Regions from separate parts of the Pseudocitrobacter cyperus genome, predicted to be linked through region 1. Evidence: predicted binding sites of a transcription regulator. Region 1 holds the regulator's gene; each other region holds the start of a gene.
The links. Region 1 encodes PurR, which represses purine synthesis genes. Its sites were predicted from a motif close to CANGCAAACGTTTGCNTG; they were not measured.

Region 2: a site for PurR is predicted at 3,005-3,022, ahead of purL (phosphoribosylformylglycinamidine synthase). Genes of this name have one in related genera too.
Region 3: a site for PurR is predicted at 3,441-3,458, ahead of purM (phosphoribosylformylglycinamidine cyclo-ligase). Genes of this name have one in related genera too.
Region 4: a site for PurR is predicted at 5,087-5,104, ahead of pyrC (dihydroorotase). Genes of this name have one in related genera too.

Annotation. Positions count from the first base shown of each region.
Region 1 is NZ_JAYMYY010000001.1:341,199-348,974, forward strand. It holds gene punC (purine nucleoside transporter PunC) at 1-979, opposite strand, end outside; gene punR (DNA-binding transcriptional activator PunR) at 1,088-2,020, shown strand; gene purR (HTH-type transcriptional repressor PurR) at 2,017-3,042, opposite strand; gene cydH (cytochrome bd-I oxidase subunit CydH) at 3,337-3,426, shown strand; gene VSR74_RS01695 (MFS transporter) at 3,600-4,766, shown strand; gene sodB (superoxide dismutase [Fe]) at 4,804-5,385, opposite strand; gene VSR74_RS01705 (C40 family peptidase) at 5,508-6,365, opposite strand; gene grxD (monothiol glutaredoxin 4) at 6,704-7,051, shown strand; gene rnt (ribonuclease T) at 7,118-7,762, opposite strand.
Region 2 is NZ_JAYMYY010000006.1:28,252-36,027, forward strand. It holds gene yfhb (phosphatidylglycerophosphatase C) at 89-724, shown strand; gene tadA (tRNA adenosine(34) deaminase TadA) at 752-1,291, shown strand; gene mltF (membrane-bound lytic murein transglycosylase MltF) at 1,285-2,841, opposite strand; gene purL (phosphoribosylformylglycinamidine synthase) at 3,098-6,985, shown strand; gene qseE (two component system sensor histidine kinase QseE/GlrK) at 7,557-7,776, shown strand, end outside.
Region 3 is NZ_JAYMYY010000006.1:110,943-118,718, forward strand. It holds gene ppk1 (polyphosphate kinase 1) at 1-1,497, opposite strand, end outside; gene purN (phosphoribosylglycinamide formyltransferase) at 1,703-2,347, opposite strand; gene purM (phosphoribosylformylglycinamidine cyclo-ligase) at 2,347-3,384, opposite strand; gene VSR74_RS18280 (6-phospho-beta-glucosidase) at 3,644-5,074, shown strand; gene VSR74_RS18285 (hypothetical protein) at 5,081-5,644, opposite strand; gene upp (uracil phosphoribosyltransferase) at 5,816-6,442, shown strand; gene uraA (uracil permease) at 6,580-7,776, shown strand, end outside.
Region 4 is NZ_JAYMYY010000001.1:890,313-898,088, forward strand. It holds gene murJ (murein biosynthesis integral membrane protein MurJ) at 1-559, opposite strand, end outside; gene VSR74_RS04365 (Gfo/Idh/MocA family protein) at 702-1,625, opposite strand; gene VSR74_RS04370 (YceH family protein) at 1,628-2,275, opposite strand; gene rimJ (ribosomal protein S5-alanine N-acetyltransferase) at 2,285-2,869, opposite strand; partial or broken gene mdtH (multidrug efflux MFS transporter MdtH) at 3,101-4,309, shown strand; gene VSR74_RS04385 (lipoprotein) at 4,457-5,017, shown strand; gene pyrC (dihydroorotase) at 5,167-6,213, shown strand; gene dinI (DNA damage-inducible protein I) at 6,285-6,530, shown strand; gene bssS (biofilm formation regulator BssS) at 6,804-7,058, shown strand; gene solA (N-methyl-L-tryptophan oxidase) at 7,211-7,776, shown strand, end outside.

The DNA of each region.
Region 1 (7,776 bases):
GCGGGAATGGGCGCAGAGCGCGGGCGACGACGATAGGATAGATAGCGCCGTTTGCCATTGCCATCACGCAGAACGGGATCAGCAGGGCGGTCAGCGAGACATGCGGTGTCAGACCGACGCCCCAGGTGGCAAACACGCTAATGGCGAACAGCATCAACAACCACGGCAGGAGCTTGCCGCCATCCCATTTTTGCAGCGCCGCGCGGCAGCCGTAGCCGCCTATCAGGAAGGCGATGGTCTGCGGAACATAGCTCAGACCAATGGCTGTCGGGCTGTAACCCATGGCATTGAGGATAAATGGCGACCCGGTCAGCCAGGCAAAGAAGCTGGCGGAACAGGCGGCGTATATCAACACGTTGCCGCGGTAATCCTGACTGCGCAGCAGCTTCATAAAGGTCAGTTTGTCCGGGTTTGCGGACACTTTCGGGTGGGCGGGCTTCAGGCGCAGCGCCGGGATCATCAAAATCAGCGTAATGATAAACAGCGTGGTGAAAATAGCCTGCCACTCGAAGTGATGCAGGATCCAGCTTCCCAGCAGGGGGGCCAGTGCCGGAGAGAGGCCAACCAGCGGCATAATCGTGGCGAAAATACGGTTGATACGCTGCGCCGGATAGTAGTCTGTGACCATTGCCTGCCAGGTGACAGCCGCTGCGCAGACGCCGACCGCCTGGATAAAACGCAGCACCAGCAGTATGCTGGCATCGCGCACCCACAGCATTCCCAGGCAGCCGAAGGCGAAAATCGCCAGGCCTGTTAACAAAATCGGTTTGCGGCCATAACGGTCAGAGAGCGGCCCCCACAGCAGTTGCGCGATAGCAAATCCGGCAAGGAACAGACTCAGGCTGGCACTGACGGCAGACGCCGGTGTTTGCAAATCGCTCTGAATGGCGGCAAAGGCCGGAAGATACATATCAGTGGCCAGGAAGCCCAATACGCTCAGGCCCGCCAGCCAGACTAAAAATCCTTTCCCAGGTTGCATAAAAACGCCTTTTCTTGTGTCGGAAGAGGCTGAGAGTGTAGAGAGTGAAATCTGGCTTGTGAAACGCTAATATTTGCGGCCTGGTTTCAAAAATTTTGTAGGCAGAGCATGTGGTCTGAATATTCACTGGAAGTGGTTGATGCCGTTGCGCGTAACGGCAGCTTTAGCGGTGCGGCGAATGAACTGCACCGGGTACCTTCAGCAATCAGTTACACGGTGCGGCAACTGGAAGAGTGGCTGGCGGTTCCGCTGTTCGAACGCCGTCATCGCGATGTTGAGCTGACGCCTGCGGGGGCGTGGTTTTTGAAAGAAGGGCGTTCTGTTATCAAAAAAATGCAGATCACTCGTCAGCAGTGCCAGCAAATTGCCAATGGCTGGCGCGGTCAACTGGCCATTGCGGTTGATAATATCGTCAGGCCTGAGCGCACCCGGCAGATGATTGTCGATTTCTATCGGCACTTCAGTGATGTTGAACTGCTGGTTTATCAGGAAGTGTTCAACGGCGTCTGGGATGCGCTGGCAGATGGCCGGGTTGAGCTGGCGATTGGCGCGACGCAGGCGATCCCCGTTGGGGGGCGTTATGCCTTTCGCGATATGGGTATGCTGAGCTGGCAGTGCGTGGTGGCAAGCCAGCATCCTCTGGCGAAGATGAGCGGGCCATTTAGCGATGATACATTGCGCAACTGGCCTTCGCTGGTGCGTGAGGATACTTCGCGCTCGTTGCCAAAACGAATCACCTGGCTGCTGGATAACCAGAAACGGGTTGTGGTACCAGACTGGGGCTCTTCAGAGACCTGTTTATCCGCGGGGCTTTGCGTCGGAATGGTGCCAGAACATTTTGCGCGTCCGAAGATAGACACGGGCGAGTGGGTGGCACTGGAACTGGAAAACCCTTTTCCGGATGCGGCTTGTTGTCTGACGTGGCAGCAAAACGATACATCTGTAGCGTTAGGCTGGCTGCTGGACTATCTGGGCGACAGTGAAACGCTGAACAGCGAGTGGCTGCGAACGCCGGAAAATGGCGTTCGCAGAGAGCCTTAACGACGGTAATCGCGGAAGGGGCCGTCGGCGACGGAACGGCGCTCGATGAGGCGCGGATGGACTTCAATCGACTGCGACTCTTCGCGTTTGCTGACAATTCTGTCCATCAGCATATTAAAGGCGGTTTCCCCGAGGGAGTCTTTAGGCTGGTGGATAGTGGTCAACGCCGGCGTAAAGAAGCGAGAGTTGCGCACGTTGTCGTAACCAATCAGGGAGATATCCTGCGGGACGCGTAGTCCCATTTCATCAGCGGCGCAGAGCGCACCCATCGCCATGACATCACCACCGCAGAAAATGGCCGTCGGACGCGGATTCTGCGAGAGGATTTGCTGCATGGCGCGATAGCCGGATTCAGGCTCGAAATCACCCTGAACGATCCAGTTGGACGGCACATTAATATGCATCTCTTCCATCGCTTTCATAAAACCGGCCAGGCGGCCCGCACCGGTGTTACGCTCAAGCGGGCCGGGGATGACGCCAATTTCGCGGTGGCCACGTTCCACCAGATAACGGCCTGCCATATAGCCACCTTCGAAGGCGTTATCAATGACCGAGTCAGTAAAATCAGCTTTGGCTTCGCCCCAGTCCATCACCACCATCGGAATATTGCGATACTCTTCCAGCATCTGCAGCAGCGATTCCGGATATTCAGAACACATCACCAGCAGGCCGTCTACGCGCTTTTGCGCCATCATAGAGAGGTAAGCGCGCTGCTTCTCAAGATTGTTCCAGGCGTTGCCAAGGATCAGGGTATAGCCTTTCTGAAAACAGTTTTTCTCAACGGCTTCAATTATTTCAGCGAAGTAGGCCGCTTCACTACTGGTTGCCAACAAACCAATGGATTTGGTGTGATTGACTTTCAGACTACGGGCGACGGCGCTTGGAGAGTAGTGGAGCTCTTTGATTGCCGCCCATACCGCTTCCCGCGTATCCTCGGCGACAAAGCGCGTCTTGTTAATCACATGTGATACAGTTGTAGTGGAAACGTTTGCGCGTTTCGCTACATCTTTAATAGTTGCCATTCCATCTCACTCCAGACCCGGGCCTGCCCCCGTTCGATTAACTACGAAAACGTTTGCCTTCACTCACCCTGACGCAATGTTATGAATTGCGGTTCGCCGGGAAAACGACACAGGACGACAGGAGGGGGTCAATGGCCGATACACTTATAAATTAGCGTCGAATTTTGTCTGATCTTTGGCAAAAGTGGAAGCGCAAAATCGGTTATCGTGTGAAATCAGAGAAGATTTTTGCTATTAAGTGTGCAAAAATGATTTAACTCACTTTTGGTGTGGTGATAACAAGGAGAAAAATTGATGAGTACTGAACTGAAGATGTCAATTACCACGACGGTTATTACGCTGGCGCTGATCGTGGCGGCCGGGCTAACTGCCGTCCTGCATTAATTCATTTCGCAGGGAGAGTTCACTCTCCCTCACTTCAATTCCTCATATCGATTGTTATCACATCAGCAAAACTATTTTGCTAATTTGTACACTTCTGTTTTTTTGTGATCGATGTCATGCTTTTGCCTTCAGTTGTCACGCCGTCCAGATTTGCGGCAAACCGGAGTCATTGCATGAAAGTCAATTTTCCCTTACTGGCGTTAGCCATTGGCGCATTTGGGATTGGCACCACCGAATTTTCGCCGATGGGGCTCTTACCTGTTATCGCTGAAGGGGTTGATGTTTCAATTCCTGCCGCAGGTATGTTAATCAGCGCCTACGCTGTAGGGGTGATGGTGGGTGCGCCGCTGATGACGTTACTGCTCTCCCATCGTGCGCGGCGCAATGCCTTAATCTTCCTGATGACGATTTTCACCCTCGGCAATGTGCTCTCGGCTATCGCGCCGGATTACACCACCCTGATGCTCTCGCGCATTATTACCAGCCTCAACCATGGCGCATTCTTTGGCCTGGGCTCGGTGGTTGCGGCAAGCGTGGTGCCAAAACACAAACAAGCCAGCGCGGTCGCCACTATGTTTATGGGGCTGACGATTGCCAACATCGGCGGTGTTCCCGCAGCCACCTGGCTTGGCGAAACCATCGGCTGGCGGATGTCGTTCCTGGCAACGGCGGGTCTTGGCGTGATTTCGATAGTTAGCCTGTGGCTCTCGTTACCGCAGGGCGGGGCAGGTGAAAAACCGGATGTGAAACGCGAACTTTCGGTGCTGGTGCGCCCGCAGGTGCTTTCCGCTTTGCTGACGACGGTGCTCGGTGCGGGAGCGATGTTTACGCTCTATACCTATATTTCGCCGGTATTGCACACCATTACCGATGCATCCTCTACCTTTATCACATTGATGCTGGTGCTGATTGGCGTCGGTTTTTCTCTGGGGAACTACCTCGGCGGTAAGTTTGCCGATCGTTCCGTCAGCGGCACGCTGAAGGGATTTTTGTTGCTTCTGATGTTGATAATGCTGGCGATACCGTTCCTTGCGCGCACGGAAATCGGTGCTGCGGTCAGCATGGTTATCTGGGGAGCCGCGACCTTCGCTGTCGTGCCACCACTGCAGATGCGTGTGATGCGTGTGGCTCATGAAGCGCCAGGGCTCTCGTCTTCGGTTAATATCGGGGCGTTTAATCTGGGCAATGCGTTGGGCGCAGTTGCGGGCGGAGCGGTAATTTCCGGCGGCCTGGGTTACAGCTTTGTGCCGGTGATGGGGGCGATTGTGGCAGGGCTGGCGCTGTTGTTGGTATTTTTCAGCAGTCGCTCACAGCGTGAAGAGATTATCGTTAGCCAGTAACAGAAACGCAGAAGGGGTTTCCTTCTGCGTTATTTCATTATGCCGCCAGATTTTCAGCAACAAACGCCCAGTTCACCAGCGCCCAGAAGTGCTCCAGGTAGCTGACGCGCGCGTTGCGGTAATCAATATAGTAAGCATGTTCCCACACATCGACGGTCAGCAACGGTTTGGCATCCGTCGTCAGCGGGGTTCCCGCGTTTGACGTGGAGACAATCGCCAGGCTGCCGTCTGCTTTTTTCACAAGCCACGTCCAGCCGGAACCGAAGTTCTTCGCAGCCGCATCGCTAAATTGTGCTTTAAACTCGGCAAAGCTACCGAAAGAACGGTTGATGGCTTCAGCCACTGCGCCAGTCGGTTCGCCGCCTGCGTTTGGTGCCAGGCAGTGCCAGTAGAAGGTGTGGTTCCAGACCTGTGCTGCGTTATTGAACACGCCGCCTTCAGAGGTGCGAATGATCTCTTCCAGCGATTTGCCTTCAAACGCCGTACCTTTCACCATATTGTTCAGGTTGGTGACGTAAGTCTGGTGGTGTTTTCCATAATGATACTCGAGCGTCTCGGCAGAAATGTGCGGCGCCAGAGCGTCTTTGGCATACGGTAATGCAGGTAATTCGAACGACATTGCTACTCTCCTTTTTATAGTTAATTACCCCAGTAACCTTGTACTGAGTGTGGATAGAGTAACAAATTAAAAGGTGTGATAAAAGAGAAGGTTACCCTGCCAGCAGTCTGGCAGGGCAGGGTTTAGCGGATGGTTTTCGGGGTCATGACGCGACGCGCGCCCACGTAGTGGCGATCCCAGTAATCTTCGCTGAGAGACGTTATCTGGATATCACGGCCGGTACGCGGAGACTGAATAAATTTCCCGCCGCCGATATAAACACCGACATGATCGGCGGTGCCGCGTCCGCGGGTACGGAAGAACACCAGGTCGCCGCTTTCCAGCTCACCGCGATCGATTGCCCGGGCATCGCGCAGGTGGTACATCTCGTTTGCCGTGCGTGGGATACGGAATTTCACCAGATCTTTATAGGCGTAGTAGACCAGTCCGCTGCAATCAAAACCGGTGCGCGGGGAACTGCCGCCCCAGCGGTAGGGTTTACCGATCTGATCCATGAGTTTATTCATCGCGGTTTTCTGCGCTTTTTGCACCCGTGCTTTATGCGCTTCAGCGATAGTTAACGGTTTGCTATCCACTGCGCGGGTGGTACAGGATTTCTTATGGCCCTTGCGCACCACGCATTTGGTGGTGACATTTGCCGCGGCTGTTTTCATCGTGCTGCTCTTGCTGCGACGCGTGGTTGTCGTTTTACTTTTACTGGCGACGCGCGCGGTGCGGGATGATTTACTGGCGGTCGAGGCGATTTTTTTGCTTGCCGGAGCGTGAGTAGCCGTTTTTTTACTGGCTGAAGGGGTGGATTTCTTCTTGCTGCTGCTTTTGCTGACGGTGCTTTTCTTCTTCCGTTCGCTTCCTTTCGCAGAAAGCGATTTCGGCGTCGCCGTTGCTTTCGTATGACCGGAAGCCTGTGAGAGCGGCGAGAATGTTAATGATGAAAACAGCAAAGCACAGAGCGTGATCGACATTTTTTTTATCCGCGCCACTGAGCAATCCTCTGAGTATGGAGGCATAAAAGTCATGCCTGAGTATGATTTACAAAACGCATCGATTCTAATCCATATAAACCAATAATGTTAATAGCGATTTTGTATCTAAAAGAATGTTTCGTTAGCAAGTGCAAAAAAAAGCGCCAATTGAAACAGGAATAGCCAAAAAAAGCGGAATTTTTCAGCATCTGACCGTTAAAGTGATATTTCTAAGGCAACTTCTGATGACATTCGGTAAAATAGTAAAGAGTGAACAAAATGTTATTTTCCGTCTGCGGTCTGAAACGCTACAATGTCAGACTACATGTGGTATCAGAAGTTAAGGAAGTAAGACAATGAGCACAACTATTGAAAAAATCGAACGTCAGATCGCTGAGAACCCCATCCTGCTGTATATGAAGGGTTCCCCGAAACTGCCAAGCTGCGGTTTTTCCGCACAAGCTGTTCAGGCGCTCTCTGCCTGTGGCGAACGTTTTGCTTACGTAGATATCCTGCAGAACCCGGATATTCGCGCTGAGCTGCCGAAATATGCTAACTGGCCGACCTTCCCGCAACTGTGGGTTGACGGAGAGCTGGTTGGCGGCTGCGATATCATCATCGAGATGTACCAGCGCGGCGAACTGCAGCCACTGATTAAAGAGACTGCGGCAAAATATAAAGAAGAAGAGCCGAAAGCGGAGTGATTCGTGAGCGTCGCTCGTCGGCGAAAATGCAGAAGCGACCTGAAACGGTCGCTTTTTTTACGCGTGTTACTCGGCAGGCATCGGCAGCGGCCAGCCACCCAGACGTTTCCAGCGGTTCACGATTTCGCAGAACAATTGTGCGGTTTGTTCTGTATCGTATAACGCCGAGTGTGCCTGTTCGGCATCAAACGTCATTCCTGCCGCCGCGCAGGCTTTAGAGAGTACCGTTTGCCCTAATGCCAGCCCGCTCAGCGCCGCCGTATCAAAGGTCACGAAAGGGTGGAAGGGGTTGCGTTTCAGATTCGCGCGTTCAGCGGCCGCCATCATAAAGCTGTGATCGAAGGTTGCGTTATGCGCCACCATAATGGCACGGTTACAGCCGCTGTCTTTAATACCTTTACGTACCATTTTGAAAATGGCATGCAGCGCGTCATGTTCGCTCACCGCGCCACGCAGTGGGTTGGAAGGATCAATACCGTTAAATGCCAGCGCTTCTGGTTGCAGGTTCGCACCTTCAAACGGCTCAACATGGAAATGTGCAGTGGTGTCCGGCATCAACCAGCCATCTTCATCCATTTTCAACGTGATTGCTGCGATTTCGAGCAGAGCATCAGTTTTGGCGTTGAATCCGGCGGTTTCAACATCAATCACCACGGGATAAAAACCGCGAAAACGGTCGCACAGACCATTCAGTTGCGCATTGTCGGACATTAGAATCTCTTAAC
Region 2 (7,776 bases), on a different contig from region 1:
GTTGAGGTGATGTTTCCGGAAATCACCAGCACTATCTGTTACGCTAATTAGCAGAGCATGGAACATTCATCGTTTAAAGGAGTTCGGTTTGGCAAACGACCCCCGTCGAGTCATTTTCTTCGACCTGGATGGCACCCTGCATCAGCAGGATATGTTCGGCACGTTTCTGCGCTATCTGCTGCGGCGGATGCCGCTAAACGCGTTGCTGGTACTGCCGTTGCTGCCGGTCATCGGTATTGCGCTGCTGGTAAAAGGGCGCGCCGCGCGTTGGCCAATGAGTTTACTGTTGTGGGGCTGCACCTTTGGACACAGCGAAGCCAAACTACGCGCGAAGGAGGCGGATTTCGCCACCTGGTTCCGCGCGAACGTCATTACATTTCCGGTGGTGCATAAGCGTCTGACCGAATACCTCGTCAGTACTGATGCCGATGTCTGGCTGATCACCGGCTCGCCGCAGTCGCTGGTGGAAAAGGTCTATTTTGATACGCCCTGGCTGCCGCGCGTCAATCTTATCGCCAGTCAGATAACCCGTAGCCATGGCGGCTGGGTACTGTCACTACGTTGTCTGGGGCATGAAAAAGTAGTGCAACTGGAGCGCAAAATCGGTACGCCATTGCGTCTGTTTAGCGGGTATAGCGACAGCAAACAGGATAACCCGTTGCTCTATTTCTGCCAGCATCGCTGGCGGGTAACGCCGAGGGGTGAACTTCAGCGGCTGGAATAGTGGGTAATCGACTCACCTCTATGTATAATGCGCCCCGTTTTATTATCTGGAGTGCCCGCTTTGTCCGACAATCAATTCGACCATGAATACTGGATGCGCCATGCGCTCACGCTTGCACAGCGCGCCTGGGATGAAGGGGAAGTGCCGGTAGGCGCAGTACTTGTACTGGATAATCAGGTGATTGGTGAAGGCTGGAATCGCCCTATTGGCCGCCACGATCCCACCGCTCACGCCGAAATTATGGCGCTGCGTCAGGGCGGTATGGTGTTGCAAAACTACCGCCTGATTAACGCCACGCTGTATGTCACGCTGGAACCCTGTGTGATGTGCGCAGGTGCAATGGTGCACAGTCGCATTGGTCATGTGGTGTTTGGCGCGCGCGATGCCAAAACCGGCGCTGCCGGGTCGTTAATGGATGTGCTGCATCACCCGGGGATGAACCACCGGGTGGACGTCACGGAAGGTGTGCTGCGCGAGCCGTGCGCGAATATGCTGAGTGATTTTTTCCGCGAGCGCCGCCAGCAGATTAAAGCGTTACGTAAGGCGCAGAAAGCCGCGGATCAGTGATGCGGTTTGGCCGCGTCGACCAGTTCGCTCGACGTTGCCCCCTGCACGCTGTGCAGGTAATCACGAGGCGACAGGGAGATAAACGGCAAAAAGTCGGCGTTGTTGTGGTTTATCTCATCCATCGTCACCGCCGGATAGTCGGCGGCGATGGCCATCTGCTGCGCCACTTTCTTCTCTTTCTCCGCCAGATACCCCACGAGGCTTATTTGATACTTACGAATGTTTTCGACATACGCATAGGCTTCATGCCCGCGCGCATAGCCGTAAGTGAGTTTGCTGTAGTAAGGTTTTTGGCTTAATAGCGGCAGACGTTGTTTTACTTCCGTCCAGCTATCCGGGTTGCCTTTTTGCTTCACCGTTAACGCACGGGCGTCGAGCATATGCGCGTAGCCCATATTATACGCGGCGAGTGCAAACCAAATTTTCTCATCCTGCGGTACGGTATCCGGTACTTTATCCATCATATCCAGCAGGTAACGCATTCCGCCGCCGATGCTTTGCTCGGCATCCGTGCGGTCAGTCAGCCCCAGGCTTTGGGCGGTATTTTTGGTCAACATCATTAGCCCGCGCACGCCAGTCGGTGAGGTTGCCTGCGCATCCCAGTGCGATTCCTGATAAGAGATAGCGGCCAGCAGTCGCCAGTCGATCTCCTTTGCATATTTTTCAAACAGCGGCTGCAGGTCAGGCAGAACGCTGTCGATGGCGCGCAGGAATGAACGGGTATCGACGTAATCGAAATCTCCGCCATGGCCGAGGTATTTTTCTTCCAGCCGCGCAAGCGTACCGTCTTCATTGATGGTATTGAAGAAGCCAAGCTGGGCGGCAGAGAGCGTATCGTCCTCATCGTTAACGCTAAACCAGGTGACGGGTTGCTCATCGGTGATATCCAGCGCGACCGCAAGTTCAGGGTGCACACGCTGGAACAGGCTAATCGCGACGGAATCGGCAATGGTGTAGTTCAAACGCCCTGCCAGTACCTCTTCCATTAATGCTTCGCTACTGCGCTTTTCATCCACCCGCCAGCCGATATCCGGGAATTTTGTCTCTTTTAAGTTTTGCAGGTCGTTAATGACCGCATGCCCCGGAGCAATCGCCAGATTTTCGGCATTCAGCTCGCCGAGTGAACGCGGCCGATAGCTGCCGACGCGATACACCACCTGCTGAGAGACGGAGTAGTAGGCCGGGCCTGCATGATAGTTTTTAACGCGTTCGCTGTTATACACCAGACCCGCTGCCAACAGGTCAGCCTTACCGTTATCGAGGTCGTCGAATAGCTCGCTGATATTTTGCCGCACGGTCACTTTCAGCTTTACGCCAAGGTAATCGGCAAACTGCTCTGTCAGGGCGTAATCCAGCCCATACTCTTTGCCATCGACGCGGGAGTAGGTTAACGGAGACACGATGGTACTGACGCGAAGCTCCCCCCGCGCCTGGATGGCGGCAATACGGTTGGCCGGTTGGTTGATCCAGGAGATCGAGGGCCAGAGGGCTGCTGCTAACAGCAGTGCGACGATGCCGATAAGCAGATAATTAATCTTTAATTTTTTCAAATAGTTAATTCTCTGCACTGACAGAGCCACTGTTTCCAGTGACCATAATAAGACTATGGTTTGTTACAGAATGAGCGGCATTTTGCGTAAGATTGCGCCAGTTGGCAACTAATTAGAGATATTCGTCACATCTATTGATAAAAAAAGGAAGTGATTTTATTTCCACGCAAACGGTTTCGTCAGCGCGCAGGATTCTCTATAATAACGCCCGTTTTCCCCCCTTGCGCACACTGAAAGCTTAGAAGACGAGAGACTTATGATGGAAATTCTGCGTGGTTCGCCTGCACTGTCTGCATTTCGTATTAACAAACTGCTGACGCGTTTTCAGGCAGCCAACCTCCCGGTAAGCAATATTTACGCTGAGTATGTCCATTTTGCCGATCTGGATGCTCCGCTTCACGACGAAGAGCGAGCCCGACTTGAACGTCTGTTAAAGTATGGCCCGAGCCTCAGCAGCCATACGCCATCCGGTAAACTGCTGCTCGTGACTCCCCGCCCTGGTACCATCTCCCCCTGGTCTTCAAAAGCAACCGACATCGCCCACAATTGCGGCCTGCAACAGATCCTGCGCCTGGAGCGCGGTGTGGCCTGGTATGTGGAAGCCTCTACGTTGACGGCGGAGCAGTGGCGTGAAGTGGCGGCGGAGCTGCACGATCGCATGATGGAGAGCGTCTTCGACTCACTGCAGGATGCGGAAAAACTGTTTGCTCATCATCAACCGGCTCCCGTTTCCAGCGTCGACCTGCTGGGGCAGGGGCGTCAGGCGCTCATCGACGCCAACCTGCGTCTGGGGCTGGCGCTGGCGGATGATGAAATCGACTATCTGCAGGATGCCTTCACTAAACTTGGGCGCAACCCGAACGATATCGAACTCTATATGTTCGCGCAGGCTAACTCTGAGCACTGCCGACACAAAATTTTCAACGCCGACTGGATTATCGACGGTGAACAGCAGCCGAAGTCGCTGTTCAAGATGATCAAAAACACCTTTGAAACCACGCCGGATCACGTGTTGTCTGCCTATAAAGATAACGCGGCGGTGATGGAAGGCTCTGAAGTGGGGCGTTATTTTGCTGACCACGAAACGGGTCGCTACGATTTCCACCAGGAGCCTGCGCACATCCTGATGAAGGTGGAAACCCACAACCACCCGACGGCGATTTCTCCGTGGCCGGGCGCGGCAACCGGTTCCGGTGGTGAAATTCGTGATGAAGGCGCTACCGGGCGCGGTGCAAAACCGAAGGCTGGTCTGGTCGGTTTCTCCGTATCTAACCTGCGTATCCCGGGCTTTGAACAGCCGTGGGAAGAAGACTTCGGCAAGCCGGAACGCATTGTTACCGCGCTGGACATCATGACCGATGGCCCGCTGGGCGGCGCGGCGTTTAACAACGAATTTGGTCGTCCGGCGCTGAACGGCTACTTCCGTACCTATGAAGAGAAAGTGAACAGCCACAACGGCGAGGAGCTGCGCGGCTATCACAAACCGATCATGCTGGCAGGCGGGATCGGCAACATCCGTGCCGATCACGTACAGAAAGGCGAGATCACCGTCGGTGCAAAGCTGGTCGTCCTCGGCGGCCCGGCGATGAATATCGGCCTTGGCGGCGGCGCTGCCTCTTCCATGGCCTCCGGTCAGTCTGACGCGGATCTCGATTTCGCGTCCGTCCAGCGTGACAACCCGGAAATGGAACGTCGTTGCCAGGAGGTTATCGACCGTTGCTGGCAGTTGGGCGATGCGAACCCGATTCTGTTTATCCATGACGTCGGCGCGGGCGGCCTGTCTAACGCCATGCCAGAGCTGGTGAGTGACGGCGGACGCGGTGGTAAATTCGAACTGCGCGATATCCTGAGCGACGAGCCAGGCATGAGCCCGCTGGAAATCTGGTGTAACGAATCGCAGGAACGTTACGTGCTGGCGGTGTCGCCTGAGCAGATGCCGCTGTTTGATGAACTCTGTAAGCGCGAGCGCGCGCCATATGCGGTCATTGGTGAAGCGACAGAAGAACTGCACCTCAGCCTGAATGACAAGCACTTCGACAATCAGCCAATCGACCTGCCGCTGGACGTGCTGTTGGGCAAAACGCCGAAGATGACCCGTGACGTCACCACGCTGAAAGCCAAAGGCGACGCGCTGGTTCGCGAAGGCATTACGATTGCCGATGCGGTTAACCGCGTTCTGCACCTGCCGTCTGTGGCGGAAAAAACCTTCCTCGTCACCATTGGCGACCGTACCGTCACCGGCATGGTGGCGCGCGATCAGATGGTCGGCCCGTGGCAGATCCCGGTGGCTAACTGTGCGGTCACTACCGCCAGCCTCGATAGCTATTACGGTGAAGCGATGGCGATTGGTGAACGTTCTCCGGTTGCGTTGCTCGACTTCGCGGCGTCTGCCCGTCTGGCAGTCGGTGAAGCGCTGACCAACATTGCGGCGACGCAAATTGGCAATATCAAACACATCAAACTGTCGGCGAACTGGATGTCTGCGGCAGGCCACCCTGGCGAAGACGCTGGCCTGTATGAAGCGGTGAAAGCGGTGGGTGAAGAACTTTGCCCGGCGCTGGGGCTGACGATTCCGGTGGGTAAAGACTCCATGTCGATGAAAACCCGCTGGCAGGAAGGTAACGAACAGCGCGAAATGACTTCGCCGCTATCGCTGGTGATTTCTGCGTTTGCCCGCGTGGAAGATGTGCGTCATACCATTACGCCGCAGCTTTCTACGGAAGATAATGCGCTGTTGCTGATTGACCTCGGTAAGGGTCATAACGCGCTGGGCGCCACTGCCCTGGCGCAGGTTTATCGTCAACTGGGCGACAAACCGGCTGACGTGCGTGATGTCGCGCAACTGAAAGGCTTCTACGACGCCATTCAGGCGCTGGTGGCAGAACGTAAACTGCTGGCGTATCACGACCGTTCCGACGGCGGCCTGCTGGTGACGTTGGCGGAAATGGCCTTTGCCGGCCACTGCGGCGTTGAGGCGGATATCGCCGCGCTGGGCGACGACCGATTGGCTGCGCTGTTCAGCGAAGAACTGGGGGCGGTAATTCAGGTTCGCGCGGCTGATCGTGAGGCGGTTGAAGCGCTGCTGGCAAAACACGGCCTCGGCGATTGTGTACATTATCTGGGTCAGGCCGTCGCGGGTGACCGCTTTGTGCTCACCGCCAGCGGCCAGCCGGTCTTTAGCGAAAGCCGCACTACGCTACGTATGTGGTGGGCGGAAACCACCTGGCAGATGCAGCGTCTGCGCGATAACCCGGAAAGCGCAGATCAGGAGCATCACGCGAAAGCCAACGATAACGATCCTGGCCTGAATGTGAAGTTAACCTTTGATATCAGCGAAGATATCGCCGCGCCCTATATTGCGAAAGGCGCGCGTCCGCAGGTGGCGGTACTGCGTGAGCAGGGCGTCAACTCCCACGTAGAAATGGCAGCAGCGTTCCAGCGGGCGGGCTTCGATGCTATCGACGTACATATGAGCGACCTGTTAGCCGGGCGTACCGGGCTGGCGCGTTTTGATGCGCTGGTGGCCTGTGGCGGCTTCTCTTACGGCGACGTGCTGGGCGCGGGTGAGGGCTGGGCGAAGTCCATCCTGTTCAACGACCGCGTGCGTGAAGAGTTCGAAACTTTCTTCCATCGTCCGCAGACCTTGGCGCTGGGCGTATGTAACGGTTGCCAGATGATGTCTAACCTGCGCGAACTGATCCCGGGCAGCGACTTGTGGCCGCGCTTTGTGCGTAATACTTCCGATCGCTTCGAAGCGCGTTTCAGCCTGGTGGAAGTGACCCAAAGCCCGTCTCTGCTGTTGCAGGGCATGGTCGGTTCGCAGATGCCGATTGCTGTTTCCCACGGTGAAGGTCACGTAGAGGTTCGCGATGCCGCGCACCTGGCAGCGCTTGAAAGCAAAGGCCTGGTGGCGCTGCGTTATGTCGATAACTTCGGCAAGGTGACGGAAACCTATCCGGCGAACCCGAACGGTTCTCCGAACGGGATCACCGCAGTGACCAACGAAAGTGGTCGCGTCACCATTATGATGCCACACCCGGAACGTGTCTTCCGTACCGTGGCAAACTCCTGGCACCCGGAAAACTGGGGCGAGGATGGGCCGTGGATGCGCATCTTCCGCAATGCGCGTAAGCAGTTAGGTTAAGTAAAAAGGCCGCGTAAGCGGCCTTTTTTATGGGATGACGATGTTAAGTGTCGGGAATTACAGACAATGATGATTAATGCTGTCTCCAAAAGGCGACATTTAACATATTGATTTTAGTGTACTTTAATTAGTGTTGTATAAAGTGTTGCTAATTAGCGACGCAAAGTGCAAAAAGTAATCATTTTATAAATGATTGATAATTTGTATATAACCTTTAAATATCATGGTGTTATCATGTTTCTTTAGATGTTGGCACACATCCTGCATTAATATAATCAGTGGCTCATTCACCCTCTTATGTCAGCCCCTTCGGGACGTGCTACATAAACTTCGAATGACGCACAACAAGGTGCCTGCCGTCCAGCTTCTGATATCTTTGTATATCAACCATCGGGCGAAACGTTGAGTTAGGCACCGCCTTATTCCAGAATAAAGCCGGGTTTCGACCCGGCTTTATCATTTCTGCCTTTCCCCGCGTCACTTCCTCAGTTAGCATCCTTGCAGGTTGATTTTTTGGGAACTCCTTGTGAAACGCGTTTCTCTTTCTCCCCGTTCGCTGCGACAGTTGGTCATGCTGGCCTTCTTGTTGATTCTGCTGCCGTTGCTGGTGCTGGCCTGGCAGGCGTGGCAAAGCCTGAACATCCTCAGCGCCCAGGCGGAAAAAACGAACCGCACCACCCTGATTGACGCTCGCCGTAGCGAAGCGATGACCAACATTGCTCTGGAGATGGAGCGTAGCTATCGCCAGTATTGCGTGCTGGATAACCCAACTCTGGCTCGCGTCTACCAGA
Region 3 (7,776 bases), on a different contig from region 1:
ATCGAAAGTGACTGGTCGGTAAGGGTTTTCAATGAAGTTAAACACCCGACGCACTTCGTTGGTGATGCGCGCATCGGCAGTCAGCAATGAGTAGTCGGTATAAATACGGGCGGTTTTTTCATTGAAGTTCCCGGTGCCAATATGGGCGTAGCGCACCACATCTTCACCCTCTTTACGCGAGATAAGGAACAGCTTGGCGTGAATTTTCAGCCCCGGTGCTGAGAAGATGACGTGCACACCGGCTTCCGTCAGACGCCTGGCCCAATGAATATTTGCTTCTTCATCGAATCGCGCCTGCAATTCCACCACCACGGTGACTTTCTTACCGTTATGGGCGGCGTGGATCATCGCATCAATGATGCGGGAATCTTTAGCGACGCGGTAGATGTTGATTTTGATAGCCAGTACGTTCGGATCGAACGAGGCCTGACGAAGCAGTTCCAGTACGTGTTCAAAGGTATGGTACGGGTAGTACAACAGCACATCGCGTTCGCGAATGGCATCGAAGCCGTTACGGAATTTGTCGAACCAGATATGGCGCAGACGCGGCATCGGTTTGTTAACCAGATTGGCTTTGCCGACGTTCGGGAAGCCAATAAAGTCTTTAAAGTTGTGGTAGCGGCCACCCGGAACGATGGAGTCGTAGCGGGAGATGGTGAGTTTTTTACGCAGCATTTCGACCATCGCGTCCGGCATATCACGCTGATAGACAAAACGTACCGGTTCGGCGGTCAAACGCTGTTTCAGACTGGAGGACATCAACTCCATCAGGCTCGATTCCATCTCGTGCACCAGATCGTACTCGGCGTCACGGGTCATTTTCATCGAGTAGGCATTCAGCGCATCGTAATCAAAGAAGCCTTTGAAAATATCGTCGAGACAGTAGCGAAGAATATTATCCAACAAAATCATTGGCTTGCGACGACGCGGCGTTTCCGGCGGCAGGTTCACAAAGCGTGGCACTTTATCTGATGGGATTTCCAGCAGCGCGTAGTTGGTTTCGTCGCCGCGAATAATCTCTACTGCCAGGTAGGTGTAGTCATCCTTCAGGAACTGCACCAGATCCGTTTCCCGGTTTAGCAAAATCGGGGTGATATGCTGGCGTAACTGATGTTTGAAGTAGTGGCGTAGCCAACTCTGCTGATTAACAGAGAGCTGACGTTCGTTGATCAGGAAGATCTGATTACGCGCCATCTCCAGCAGCAGTTCGTTATAAAGGCCGTCAAATTCCTGATCGGCTTTGAGTACGCGGGACTGGATCTTGCCCAACAGATGACGAGAGTGGGCGGTGGTGCCCTGTTCTTCGCTGATAATAATGCGCCGCTTCAGTTCGGCGAAACGCACTTTGTAAAATTCATCCAGGTTATTGGAGTAAATTCCCAGAAAACGCATGCGTTCTATCAATGGATTACTTTTATCCGCGGCTTCCTGGAGAACCCGCTCATTGAAGGATAACCAGCTTAGCTCTTTCTCGATATACAGTTTGTCCTGACCCATTACTACTTTCACTCCGTTCCATCCACGCGATATGGCCTGGCTATTATGGCGAGCATTGCAGTTGAATGTCCAACTGTGCCAAAAGAGTATGACACTTATTAAGCAATGGCAGGGACATTCATGACCAGAAAAATGTCTGCCGGGGGGCTTTGGCGGGTGGGATTGATTGTATGAAAATCACCGCAGAAAACTGCGGTGATTAAGATCACTCGTCTTCTGAAGCATAACCACTGGCAGGCAGTTTGACACCATCCAGCCACGCGGAGTTATCACACATTGTCAGACGGCCCTCGACAAACCAGCCTACCACTAGCGGATAAATGGCATGCTCCTGAGCCTGCACGCGCGCGGTAATATCGGCTTCGTCGTCACCGTCAAAAACGGGCACTTTGGCCTGTAAAATCACCGGCCCGCCGTCCAGCTCTTCGGTAACAAAGTGCACCGAGGTGCCGTGTACCGCGTCACCGTTTTCCAGCACCTGGCGATGGGTATTGAGGCCGGGATATTTTGGCAACAGGGAAGGGTGGATGTTCAGCAAACGCCCCTGATAGTGGCTGACAAACTCGGCGCTCAGAATACGCATATAGCCTGCCAGCACCACGATATCCGGCGCATAAGCGTCGATTTCGTGCATCAGCTCGCGGTCAAACGCTTCCCGGCTGGCGTACTGGCCGGCGGTTAATGCATGCTGTGGGATCCCCGCTTCAAGGGCGCGCTCAAGGCCGAACGCGTCGGCCTTATTGCTGAATACCGCACGAATGGTGCCCTTTATTCTCTTCTGCGCACAGGCGTCGATAATGGCCTGTAGGTTGCTTCCGTTGCCGGAAATGAGCACCACGATATTTTTCATTATTCGATGACCACACGCTGTTCGGAATCAGTGGCTTTGATATAGCCGATTTTCCACGCGTTTTCACCTTTTTCGTTCAGCAGGGCAATGGCTTTATCCGCTTCATCCGCTGCCAGCGCAATCACCATACCCACGCCGCAGTTGAAGGTACGGTACATTTCATGACGACTGACGTTGCCTGCGTCCTGCATCCAGTTAAAGATGGCAGGCCACTGCCAGGACGATTCATCGATAACCGCCTGAGTGTTCTCTGGCAATACGCGCGGAATATTTTCCCAGAAGCCGCCGCCGGTCAGATGCGCGATAGCGTGAACGTCAACGTTACCGATAAGCTCCAGAATAGATTTCACATAGATGCGGGTCGGGGCTAACAGATGGTCGGCGAGAGACTTGCCTTCCAGTTGTGTGGTTTCCGGATCGCAGCCGCTGACTTCCACAATTTTACGTACCAGCGAGTAGCCGTTAGAGTGCGGGCCGCTGGAGCCGAGCGCAATCAGCACGTCCCCGCCGGTGACTTTGGAGCCATCAATGATTTCTGATTTTTCCACTACGCCGACGCAGAAACCGGCGACATCGTAATCTTCACCGTGGTACATACCCGGCATTTCCGCTGTTTCGCCGCCCACCAGGGAACAGCCTGACTGCAAACAGCCTTCTGCGATACCGTTAATCACGCTGGCTGCCGTGTCGACATCCAGTTTGCCTGTCGCGTAGTAGTCGAGGAAGAACAGCGGTTCCGCGCCCTGAACAACCAGATCGTTTACGCACATGGCGACCAGATCGATCCCGATGGTGTCGTGACGTTTTAAATCCATCGCCAGACGCAGCTTGGTGCCAACGCCGTCAGTGCCAGAGACCAGCACCGGTTCACGATATTTTTGCGGCAGCGCGCACAATGCGCCGAATCCACCTAATCCACCCATCACTTCCGGGCGACGGGTTTTCTTCACCGTACCCTTGATTCGGTCAACCAGAGCGTTTCCTGCGTCAATATCAACACCGGCATCTTTATAGCTGAGAGAGGTTTTGTCGGTCACTGCTAAGTCTCCACGCGTTTGCGTTAGCAAGAAAAATCGGCGCAATTCTAACAGTCTAAGCAAACGTTTGCGAGCCCATTGTGCACCCATTTTTTAAGACTTCATTTTTTAGCGTTTCGCTTCCGGGGAGGGGCAACTTTGATACCGTTCACGAAAATGAAACCGGGTACATTTTTGTCCTTGCATCGCCGCCGGGGAATGCACATCATGCCACTGAAACCGGTTTCTGTTTTGTCCAAAACGAGAATGAGGGACGACTATGTCTGGATTTAAAGCGGGATTTCTGTGGGGCGGTGCGGTTGCTGCGCACCAACTGGAAGGCGGCTGGCAGGAGGGCGGGAAGGGGATCAGCGTGGCGGATGTCATGACTGCAGGCGCACATGGTGTGCCGCGGGAAATCACCGATGGCGTATTGCCCGGCAAAAATTACCCCAATCATGAGGCGATCGATTTCTATCATCGCTATAAAGACGATCTCAAACTGTTTGCTGAGATGGGTTACAAATGTTTCCGAACTTCTATCGCCTGGACGCGTATCTTTCCAAAAGGCGATGAACATGAGCCGAATGAAGCCGGTTTACAGTTCTATGATGATCTCTTTGATGAGTGCCTGAAGCTCGGCATTGAGCCGGTGATCACCCTGTCGCACTTCGAAATGCCGTATCACCTCGTCACCGAATATGGCGGCTGGCGAAACCGTAAGCTCATCGACTTCTTCGTGCGCTTTGCACAGGTGGTCTTCACGCGCTATCAGCACAAAGTGAAGTACTGGATGACCTTTAACGAGATCAACAACCAGGCCAACTTCCATGAAGATTTCGCCCCGTTTACCAACTCCGGGCTGAAATATCAGCCGGGGGAAGATCGCGAACCGGTGATGTATCAGGCGGCGCACTATGAACTGGTTGCCAGCGCACTGGCGGTGAAGGCGGGGCGTGAAATTAATCCGTCCCTGCAAATTGGCTGCATGATTGCCATGTGCCCCATCTATCCACTGACCTGCGCGCCAAATGACATGATGATGGCGATGAACGCGATGCATCGTCGCTACTGGTTTACCGATGTTCATGTGCGCGGGAAATATCCACAACATCTGCTGAGCTACTTCGAACGCCGCGGTTTTGCGCTGGATATCACCGAAGAAGACAAACAGGCGCTCACCCAGGGCTGTGTCGATTACATCGGTTTTAGCTACTACATGTCGTTTGCCACCAAAGCGACCGACGATAACCCGCAGCTTGATTACGATGAAACCACCAGCCTGGTCTCTAACCCATACGTGCAGAAATCCGACTGGGGCTGGCAGATTGACCCGGTAGGGCTGCGTTACTCGCTGAACTGGTTCTGGGATCACTATCAGTTGCCGCTGTTTATCGTCGAAAACGGCTTTGGCGCAATCGACGTGCTGGAAAGCGACGGCACGGTGAACGATCAGTACCGTATTGATTATCTCGCAGCGCACATTAAAGAGATGAAAAAAGCGGTGGTGGAAGATGGGGTTGACCTGATGGGGTATACGCCATGGGGCTGTATCGACCTGGTCTCCGCTGGTACCGGCGAGATGAAAAAACGCTACGGCTTTATCTATGTCGATAAAGATAACGAAGGTAATGGCACGCTGGCGCGCAGCCGTAAAAAATCATTCAACTGGTATAAAGAGGTGATTGCCTCCAACGGCGAGAAGCTGTAATCCACATCACTGGCGGCCAGTATCCTCTGGCCGCGACGTTTTTTTCTTCTGTTTTTGGCGGCGATCAATAACCACAGTTAGTGCGATACCTGCCGCACCCAGTAGCGTTAATACCCAGAAGGTGAGGGGGAAAGCGATATAGCTTTTGTGATGGCTGAACCATGCCGAATGGCACAGTTTAATGATGTCGGGCTCGCGCTTCACATAATCAAGGCAAATCCCGCTTCGGTTTTCCGGACTCCAGGCTACGTTACTGAAGTAGCCCGTTCTTTTGCGCCCATTTGCCCAATATTCAACGTTGAAGGTATAAAGATCGTGACAGTTAGCGCGGCGACCATACAGATGACATAATCCCTGTTTAGACGCTTCGTAGCCCGTGAGCCACGAGATATTATACGCCCGCACAGTCGTTGATACCGTATCGTGGCGCATCTGCACTTCATCAATAATGACCCAGCCCATCCAGAGGCTAAAAATCACGAAGGCGAACTGGTAACCCCTGACGAGCGTTTTTTCGAAGAGGGAAGCCTGCGTCCACGCTTTATCCTTCGCCGTTTTCCTTTTTTTCATGAAATGCGCATCCTGGCGCAAGCGGAGTTAAGAACGGATGATCGCTACTCTATTCCTGGCAACCCCACCTATGCTTGATCAGCATCAAGTAAAAAAATGTTGCCGGCCAAAAGAATGGCGGTATAATCCGTCGATTTTTTTTATGGCTGCCCCATTCAAAGGAGAAAGAGAATGAAGATTGTGGAAGTGAAACACCCACTCGTCAAACACAAGCTAGGCCTGATGCGCGAGAACGATATCAGTACTAAACGCTTCCGTGAACTCGCCTCCGAAGTCGGTAGCCTGCTGACTTATGAAGCCACTGCTGGTCTGGAAACAGAAAAAGTGACTATCGAAGGCTGGAACGGCCCGGTAGAGATTGACCAGATTAAGGGCAAGAAAATTACCGTTGTGCCTATCCTGCGTGCGGGCCTCGGCATGATGGATGGCGTGCTGGAAAACGTTCCGAGCGCGCGTATTAGCGTTGTCGGTATGTATCGCAATGAAGAGACGCTGGAGCCGGTTCCTTATTTCCAGAAACTGGTTTCCAATATCGACGAGCGTATGGCATTGATCGTTGACCCGATGCTGGCGACCGGTGGTTCGGTTATCGCCACCATCGACTTGCTGAAGAAAGCGGGTTGCTCCAGCATCAAAGTGCTGGTACTGGTTGCCGCGCCCGAAGGTATCGCTGCGCTGGAGAGCGCGCATCCGGACGTTGAGCTCTACACCGCGTCAATTGACCAGGGGTTAAATGAGCACGGATACATTATTCCGGGTCTCGGCGACGCTGGTGACAAAATCTTTGGTACGAAATAAGAAAATAAATCATTAAGAGCCGACTTTAGAGTCGGCTTTTTTTTGAATAAAAACCTATACGCAAAATCATTCAAGTTACATTGAGATGGCTTGAACGATGAAGTGTAAATGCTACTAACACACTGAGGAAAAACATTATGACGCGCCGTGCTATCGGAGTGAGTGAACGACCGCCGCTGTTACAGACGATCCCGCTTAGCTTGCAGCACTTGTTCGCCATGTTTGGCGCCACCGTTCTGGTGCCAGTCCTGTTCCATATCAACCCGGCAACCGTTCTGCTGTTCAACGGTGTGGGTACCTTGCTCTATCTCTTTATTTGTAAGGGTAAAATTCCTGCTTACCTCGGATCGAGCTTTGCATTTATTTCACCCGTCATGCTTCTGCTACCGCTTGGTTATGAGTTAGCGCTCGGTGGTTTTATCATGTGCGGCGTGCTGTTTTGCCTGGTGTCGTTTATCGTTAAAAAAGCCGGTAGCGGCTGGCTGGATGTCATGTTCCCACCGGCGGCGATGGGGGCAATTGTTGCCGTCATCGGCCTTGAACTGGCGGGAGTCGCGGCGAACATGGCTGGTCTGCTGCCGACGGAAGGGCAGATGCCAGATAGCAAAACCATTATTATCTCAATGGTGACGCTGGCGGTAACCGTGTTTGGTTCGGTTCTGTTTCGTGGTTTCCTCGCCATTATCCCGATTCTGATCGGTGTACTGGTGGGTTACGCGCTCTCCTTCGTGATGGGGGTTGTCGATACCACACCTATTGCTCAGGCGCACTGGTTCGCGCTGCCTACTTTCTACACTCCGCGCTTCGAATGGTTCGCCATTCTGACGATTCTTCCTGCGGCTCTGGTGGTCATTGCCGAGCACGTCGGCCACCTGGTGGTCACTGCGAATATCGTTAAAAAAGATCTTATCCGTGACCCAGGCCTGCACCGTTCAATGTTTGCTAACGGCCTGTCGACGGTGATTTCAGGCTTCTTTGGTTCGACGCCGAATACCACTTATGGCGAAAACATCGGCGTGATGGCGATTACCCGCGTCTACAGTACCTGGGTTATTGGCGGCGCTGCAGTTATTGCGATTTTGCTCTCCTGCGTCGGAAAACTGGCTGCCGCGATTCAGATCATTCCGCCGCCTGTCATGGGTGGTGTTTCCCTGCTGCTGTACGGCGTCATCGGCGCATCGGGTATCCGTGTTCTGATCGAATCGAAAGTTGACTACAACAAAGCACAGAACCTGATCCTGACCTCCGTGATTTTGATCATCGGGGTGAGTGGGGCTAAAGTGCACATTGGCGCAGCAGAGCTGAAAGGTATGGCGCTGGCAACCGTGGTTGGC
Region 4 (7,776 bases), 550 kb from region 1:
GCACCGGTGGGTTGAAGTACGGCGCGGCAAACAGCGCGAAGCCAATCATGCTGACGTTAAGCAACGTTGGGGCAAAGGCAGGAACGGAGAAACGGTTCCAGGTGTTAAGGATTGCCCCCGCCAGCGAGGCCAGCGAAATCAGCAAAATATAGGGGAAAGTAATCCGCAGCAGTTGCGTGGTGAGATTGAATTTATCCGCCGTATCAGCAAAGCCCGGCGCGGTAACAGTGATGACCCACGGCGCGGCGAGCATCCCGACAACCGTCACCAGCGCCAACGCCAGCGTCAGTAAACCGGAGACATAGGAGACAAAAACGCGGGTGGCATCCTCGCCCTGTTTACTTTTATATTCAGCCAGAATCGGCACAAAAGCCTGAGAAAACGCCCCTTCAGCAAAAATGCGGCGCAGCAGGTTGGGCAGTTTGAAGGCCACAAAGAAGGCATCGGTGGCCATTCCCGCGCCAAATATTCTCGCCACAATGGCATCGCGCGCAAAACCCAGCACACGCGAAAACATGGTCATCGAGCTGACAGCCGCCAGCGATTTTAATAGATTCATTAACGTGTTATTCCACAACCGGAAGCAAAATGCCTGCAACAGCCCGGCGCGATTGCCGGGCTGCGGTTCACAGGCAGGAGCCTGAAGAGGCGTTAGTCTACCGGGTTCGGGATGAATTGCTACTGCCAGATGTTACAGCAGGTTATTCATCATCAGCCTCGCGCCACAGCGCTTCGACGATACGTTGCGCTATCAGCGCCTGCTCACCGGCCGTTTCCGGAACCGTCTGATTTTGCACGCATTCGATAAAGTGACGCGCGCAGCCGGTAAATCCGCGCTGTTCAAGCGTGGTCTGCCAGCCGGGAACCGGGCGGGTGACGACGCCTGCGCCCCGTTCTTCTCGCCATTCACGCATATCAGTCACGTCATACAACGCCCCCTCCGTCACCGCCTGAACCCATTCACGCTGGCTACCCGCGCGGCGGTGCATGCTGGTGGTGACGCTTAGCGTGGGATGGCTGAAGTGATGCTCGGCGTAGAGCATCTCGCCATCGTCCGTAGTCTGCAACGTGCCGCTGCTCAACGTCGTGTTGCCGCCTGCCAGCCACAGCGCGGTGTCGACCACATGCAGATAATCATCCAGCAGGGTGAAATGCAGGTCATGTGGGCCGACGCTGTCGGTGCGGTGTTTATCCATCCGCAGCGATGCCGCGTTGCCCAGTTTGCCTTTCAGCTCGCGGTAAAGCGGCGCAAAACGGCGATTGAAGCCCACCATCAGCGTTAACTTCTTGCGCGCGGCCAATTCAACCAGCCGCTCGGCATCGCTTAGTTTCTCCGCCAGCGGTTTGTCGACGCAGACGTGAACCCCTGCATTCAGCAGTTCGCTGACCACGGCATAGTGCGATGCCGTAGCACTGTGCACAAATACCGCATCACACTGCGCCGCCAGCGAGGCCAGCGAATCGGCATACGGCATGCGGTACGTTTCACAGATTTTCAGCGCTTTCTCTTTCCCAGGCGACCAGGCTGCCTGCAGCGTCCAGTCGGTCGCGGCGCTAAGTACCGGGAGCCACGCTTTCTGCGCGATCCCGCCAAGCCCGACAACACCTACGCGTAATTTTGTCATCGTTATTCCCCGAGATGCGCCAGCAGGGAATCGAGACGCTGTTTTAGCTCTGCGACCTCCCCTTCAAGGGCTTCGACGCGAGCACGTAAATCGTCCTCTGCCGGAGCGACATCGTCCGCGACCTGAGCCAGCACTTCCATTTCACCGCTGAAAAGGTGCATATAGCGGCTTTCGCGTTTACCTGGCTCACGCGGAAGACGCATCACAAACGGGCCATCTTCGCGGGTCGCCAGTCTCTCCAGCGTCGCTTCCACTTCCGCCATATCGCTGAACTCATGCATCCGTTGCGCGCGGCCGCGAAGTTCGCCCGGCGTTTGCGCGCCGCGCAGCAGCAATGTGGTGATCAACGCCACTTCAGCGCTGGAGAGTTTCAGGTCGCCAAATTCCGAATTGCAGAAGCGTTGTTCATATTTGGTCACGCGATTGCCAAAACCGCTCACCGTGCGCAGATAGTGGCGTTTAACCAGTGTATCCAGTAGATCCTGAACCTCAGCGTCGCTGAGTGTCATCACCGGTTCACGGTTTGTTTTCTGGTTACAGGCCGTCACCACGCCGTTGATCGACAGCGGATACTGCTCCGGCGTTGTCACCTGTTTTTCCAGCAGGCAGCCAATCACGCGCGCTTCCAGCGGGGTTAATTCATATTTCATCTTTTCTCCTTAGCGACCGGCTGTCCATTCTTGTGTCGTGAGAGCGGTTAATACGTGGTCACGCCACTCACCATCAATAAGCAGATAGTTTTTGGCATACCCCTCTTTTTCAAACCCCAGCCGCGCCAGCAAATCGCCGCTGCGCTGATTGTGTGGCATGTAATTAGCCATAATGCGATGAATGTGCTGAGTACGTTGCATATAACGAATGGCGCTGGTCAGCGCTTCAAACATCATCCCCTGCCCCTGCCACTTCTGGCCGATGGAATAGCCGAGATAGCAGGCGTGAAATGAACCGCGCACGACGTTGGAGAAATTGGCGACGCCAATGATCTCCTTCTCATCCGGATCCAGCAGCGCAAAGTAGTAAGCACTGCCCTGTTTATGAAATTCATTAATCATCGATAAGCGAGCCTGCCAGCCAGAAGGATAGCAGTGGCTATCGTCACGAATAGGCTCCCAGGGTTTCAAAAACTGCCTGTTTTCTGCGTAATAATCGGCAAGACGCCATGCATCACGGTCATGAACCAGACGCACGACCAGACGATCGGTTGTCAAACGCACTTTTGGTACGTTACTGCGATAGCCAAACATCCCTTACTCCTGTACCTGAATAATAACCCGGGTTAACTCACTATACCTGTCCACAGGGGGTCTGTGAAAACAGCAACATACCTTTTTTCATACCCCGATCGCGATTTCGATAAACAAGCTCAATCAAAGCACCATTTTGATAAAAAAATATTGTCGCTGGCAATATGGGAAAACACGAAGCGACCCGGCAGAATGGAAAGGTTCATCTCTTTTTATTCCCCTGGAGGGGAAATGTCCCGCGTATCGCAGGCACGGAGCCTGGGTAAATATTTCCTTTTAGTCGATAATATGTTGGTTGTGCTGGGCTTTTTTGTGGTCTTTCCGCTGATCTCTATCCGTTTTGTCGATCAGATGGGCTGGGCCGCATTAATGGTCGGGATTGCGCTCGGCTTACGCCAGCTCATCCAGCAAGGGTTAGGTATTTTTGGCGGTGCCATCGCTGACCGTTTCGGCGCAAAACCCATGATTGTTACAGGCATGCTGATGCGCGCGGGCGGTTTCGCTATAATGGCAGTGGCGCACGAACCCTGGGTGCTGTGGCTCTCCTGCTTGCTCTCCGGCCTGGGCGGTACCCTATTCGACCCGCCACGTTCTGCGCTGGTGGTCAAACTTGTGCGCCCGGCACATCGCGGTCGCTTCTTCTCTTTGCTGATGATGCAGGACAGCGCAGGCGCGGTTATCGGCGCGCTGATGGGCAGTTGGCTGCTGCAATATGATTTTCGGTTGGTCTGTAGCGCAGGTGCGGTGCTGTTTATCCTGTGCGCTATTTTCAACGCCTGCTATCTTCCGGCGTGGAAGCTGTCTACGGTCAGAACCCCGGTACGTGAAGGGCTGGCGCAGGTTATGCGCGATAAACGTTTTGTCACCTACGTACTGACGCTGACGGGGTACTATATGCTGGCGGTACAGGTCATGCTGATGCTGCCGATTATGGTCAACGATATCGCAGGCTCGCCTTCCGCCGTCAAATGGATGTACGCCATTGAAGCTGCGCTATCGCTAACCCTGCTCTACCCCATCGCCCGCTGGAGCGAAAAGCGTTTTCGCCTTGAACAGCGCCTGATGGCAGGCCTGCTCATCATGACGCTCGCTATGTTGCCGATTGGCCTGACCACCTCACTTCAGCAGCTTTTCACGCTGATTTGTACCTTCTACATCGGCTCAATTATTGCCGAACCCGCGCGGGAAACGCTGAGTGCGCACCTCGCCAACGCGCGAGCGCGTGGTAGCTACATGGGCTTTAGCCGCCTGGGGCTCGCCTTTGGCGGCGCACTTGGCTATACCGGCGGCGGCTAGCTGTTTGATAGCGGCAAAGCGCTAAATCAACCCGAACTTCCCTGGGCTATGCTTGGGATCATCGGGCTGATTACATTTATCGCCCTGTGGTGGCAATTCAGCCCAAAACGTGCCGCTTCCGGCATGCTTGAACCGCGTCTCTAGGCCTGCGAATTTCGCAGGCCATCAGTAAAATCTCATCTCAGTAACAAAGAGTTGGCACTTTAAGTATTTTCCGCTGTCATAATCACGATGGAAAGCGCAAGCTGCCTGAGAACAGGATGACAGCACAGCATCATATTGAGGAAATTCATGAAGAAATTTTTTGTCATTGCCGCACTGATTGTTGGCGGCCTGGTTGCGGGTTGTAATCAACTGACACAATACACTGTAAGTGAACAGGAAATTAATCAGGCGCTGCAGAAGCACAATAATTTCTCGAAAGATATCGGCCTGCCGGGTGTCGCGGATGCGCATATTGTGCTGACGAATCTCACCAGCGCTATCGGGCGGGAAGAGCCCAATAAAGTGACCCTCACAGGCGATGCGAAACTGGACTTAAACTCACTGTTTGGCAGCCAGAAAGCGACGATTGACCTGAAGTTGAAGGCCTTGCCGGTATTCAACAAAGAGAAAGGCGCGATCTTCTTGCAGGAGATGGAAGTGGTCGATGCGAAAGTCACGCCGGAAAAGATGCAGTCGGTCGTGCAGACGCTGGTGCCTTATCTGAATCAGTCTCTGCGCAACTACTTTAATCAGCAGCCGGCTTACGTGCTGAAAGAAGATGCCAGTAAAGGCGAAGCGCTGGCAAAAAAATATGCTAAAGGCATCGAAGTGAAGCCAGGACAAATTATTATCCCGTTCACCGACTAACGCTTTATTCTGTAAAAGACGCCCGACTGTCGTTAACAGCGGGCGTCTTTTTTTGCAGAAAGAAGTGCAAAGGAAAACGTTTACGTTTATCCTTAGTGCCCGGCAAAAACAGCCCTAATGACTGATTTCCCACCAGGCCGGAGCACACCATGACCGCATTACCACAAGTTCTGAAAATTCGCCGTCCAGACGACTGGCACATCCATCTCCGCGATGGAGAGATGCTAAAAACCGTCGTGCCTTATACCAGCGAGATCTATGGCCGTGCGATCATTATGCCGAATCTGGTACCGCCTATCACCACCGTAGATGCCGCCGTTGCCTACCGCCAGCGCATCATGGATGCCGTTCCTGCGGGCCATGATTTTACCCCACTGATGACCTGCTATCTGACCGATTCCCTTGATCCGAATGAAGTGGAGCGTGGATTTCAGGAAGGCGTATTTACGGCAGCGAAGCTCTATCCGGCGAACGCCACCACCAACTCCAGCCATGGCGTAACCAGCATTGATGCCATTATGCCGGTGCTGGAGCGGATGGAAAAATTGGGTATGCCATTACTGGTACATGGCGAAGTGACTCATGCGGATATCGATATTTTTGACCGCGAAGCGCGCTTTATCGAAACGGTGATGGAGCCACTGCGCCAGCGCCTTCCGGGGCTAAAAGTGGTGTTTGAACACATCACTACCAAAGATGCCGCTGACTATGTGCGCGACGGTAATGAACGGCTGGCAGCCACGATTACGCCGCAGCATCTGATGTTTAACCGCAATCATATGCTGGTCGGCGGCGTGCGTCCGCATCTCTACTGCCTGCCGATCCTCAAGCGCAACATCCACCAGCAGGCCCTGCGTGAACTGGTTGCCAGCGGCTTTGAGCGCGCGTTTCTCGGTACAGACTCCGCGCCGCATGCCCGTCATCGCAAAGAGGCGAGCTGCGGCTGCGCAGGTTGCTTCAACGCGCCAACCGCGCTCGGCAGCTACGCGACCGTATTTGAAGAGATGAATGCCCTGCAGCACTTCGAAGCCTTCTGTTCCCTTAATGGGCCGCGTTTCTACGGCTTGCCAGTCAATGAATCAACAGTTGAACTGGTTCGCGAAGAGAGCCAGGTCGTGGAGAGTATCGCGTTAGCGGATGATACGCTGATCCCGTTCCTTGCGGGTGAAACGGTGCGCTGGACGGTCAAAAAATAAATCGCACGCTCCCTGTTGTAAGTTTCTTGCTTTAACTGTATAAATATACAGTACACATACAGGGGGCAACCATGCGCATTGAAGTGACTATTGCTAAAACCACTACCCTCCCCGCTGGCGCGCTTGACGCACTGGCGGGTGAACTCTCCAGACGCATTAACGATCAGTTTCCGGATAGCGACGGCACGGTTTCGGTACGCTACGCATCGGCAAATAACCTTTCGGTTATCGGCGGCATCAAAGAAGATAAAGACCGGATCAGCGAAATTCTCCAGGAGACCTGGGAAAGCGCGGATGACTGGTTTATAACCGACTAATTTGCTCCCTCATTGTGTTCTTTGCCGGGTCGCCCCGGCTTTTTTATTTTTACGACCCGCTTATTTTTTCACCCCATTCTGATTCCATTAATAAAAACATCACTATAATGGTGATTTATTGCGCAACAAAACCTTGAGTTTAGGAATTTGTGTTGCATTTTATTTAAATTCTCGAATATTAAGTAAGTTGTTGGTATACTGAAAAAGCTTCGAAAAAAACCTGCATTGAACCTCGAGAGTTGTTGCCTTTTAACACAGATATAAGGGGTTATGATGGAAAAGAATAATGAAGTCATCCAGACCCATCCCCTCGTTGGATGGGACATCAGCACCGTTGATAGCTACGATGCGCTGATGCTGCGCCTGCACTACCAAGACCCCAATGAATCGAGCAAGAAAGAAGCTGAAATAGGTCAAACGCTTTGGTTGACTACGGATGTCGCTCGTCAATTTATCTCAATATTAGAAGCGGGCATCGCCAAAATTGAATCTGGCGATTACCAGGCGAATGAGTATCGCAGGCATTAATGCCGATACGAATAATTATCATACAGGCACCTTCGGGTGCCTTCTTTATTTTCAGGGTTGTATCCTCTGAGCTTGTTAATTACCCTGCTATACACTTATCTTCACGTAGCCTCTGATTGATGCTGCTTATAAAAACAAATTCAGGAAGCGCTATGCAATACGATCTTATCATTGTCGGCAGTGGCTCCGTCGGGGCAGCGGCCGGATACTACGCCCGCAAGGCGGGTCTTAATGTACTGATGACTGACGCCCACATGCCGCCGCATACTGAAGGCAGTCATCACGGAGATACACGTTTGATTCGCCATGCGTATGGCGAAGGGGAAAAATATGTCCCGCTGGTTCTGCGCGCCCAACAACTGTGGGATGAACTGGCGGCAGCCAGTGGCGAGCCGATATTTGAACGTAGCGGTGTCGTGAATCTTGGCCCGGCAAATTCAGCGTTTCTCGCGACGGTTGCGCTGAGTGCGGAAAAGTTCGGCCTTGAAGTGGAACAACTCGACGCCGCAGGCGTGATGGCGCGCTGGCCAGAGATCCAGGTACCAGCAGACTACCGCGCTATTTTTGAACCCGCCTCCGGTGTACTGAAAAGCGAGCTGGCGATCAAAACCTTGATTGCGATGGCAAAGGACGCTGGCTGCGCGCAACTGTTTAATTGCCCGGTCACCGCCATTGAGCATCACGCAGAAGGCGTCGCGATAGAAACATCCGAAGGCCG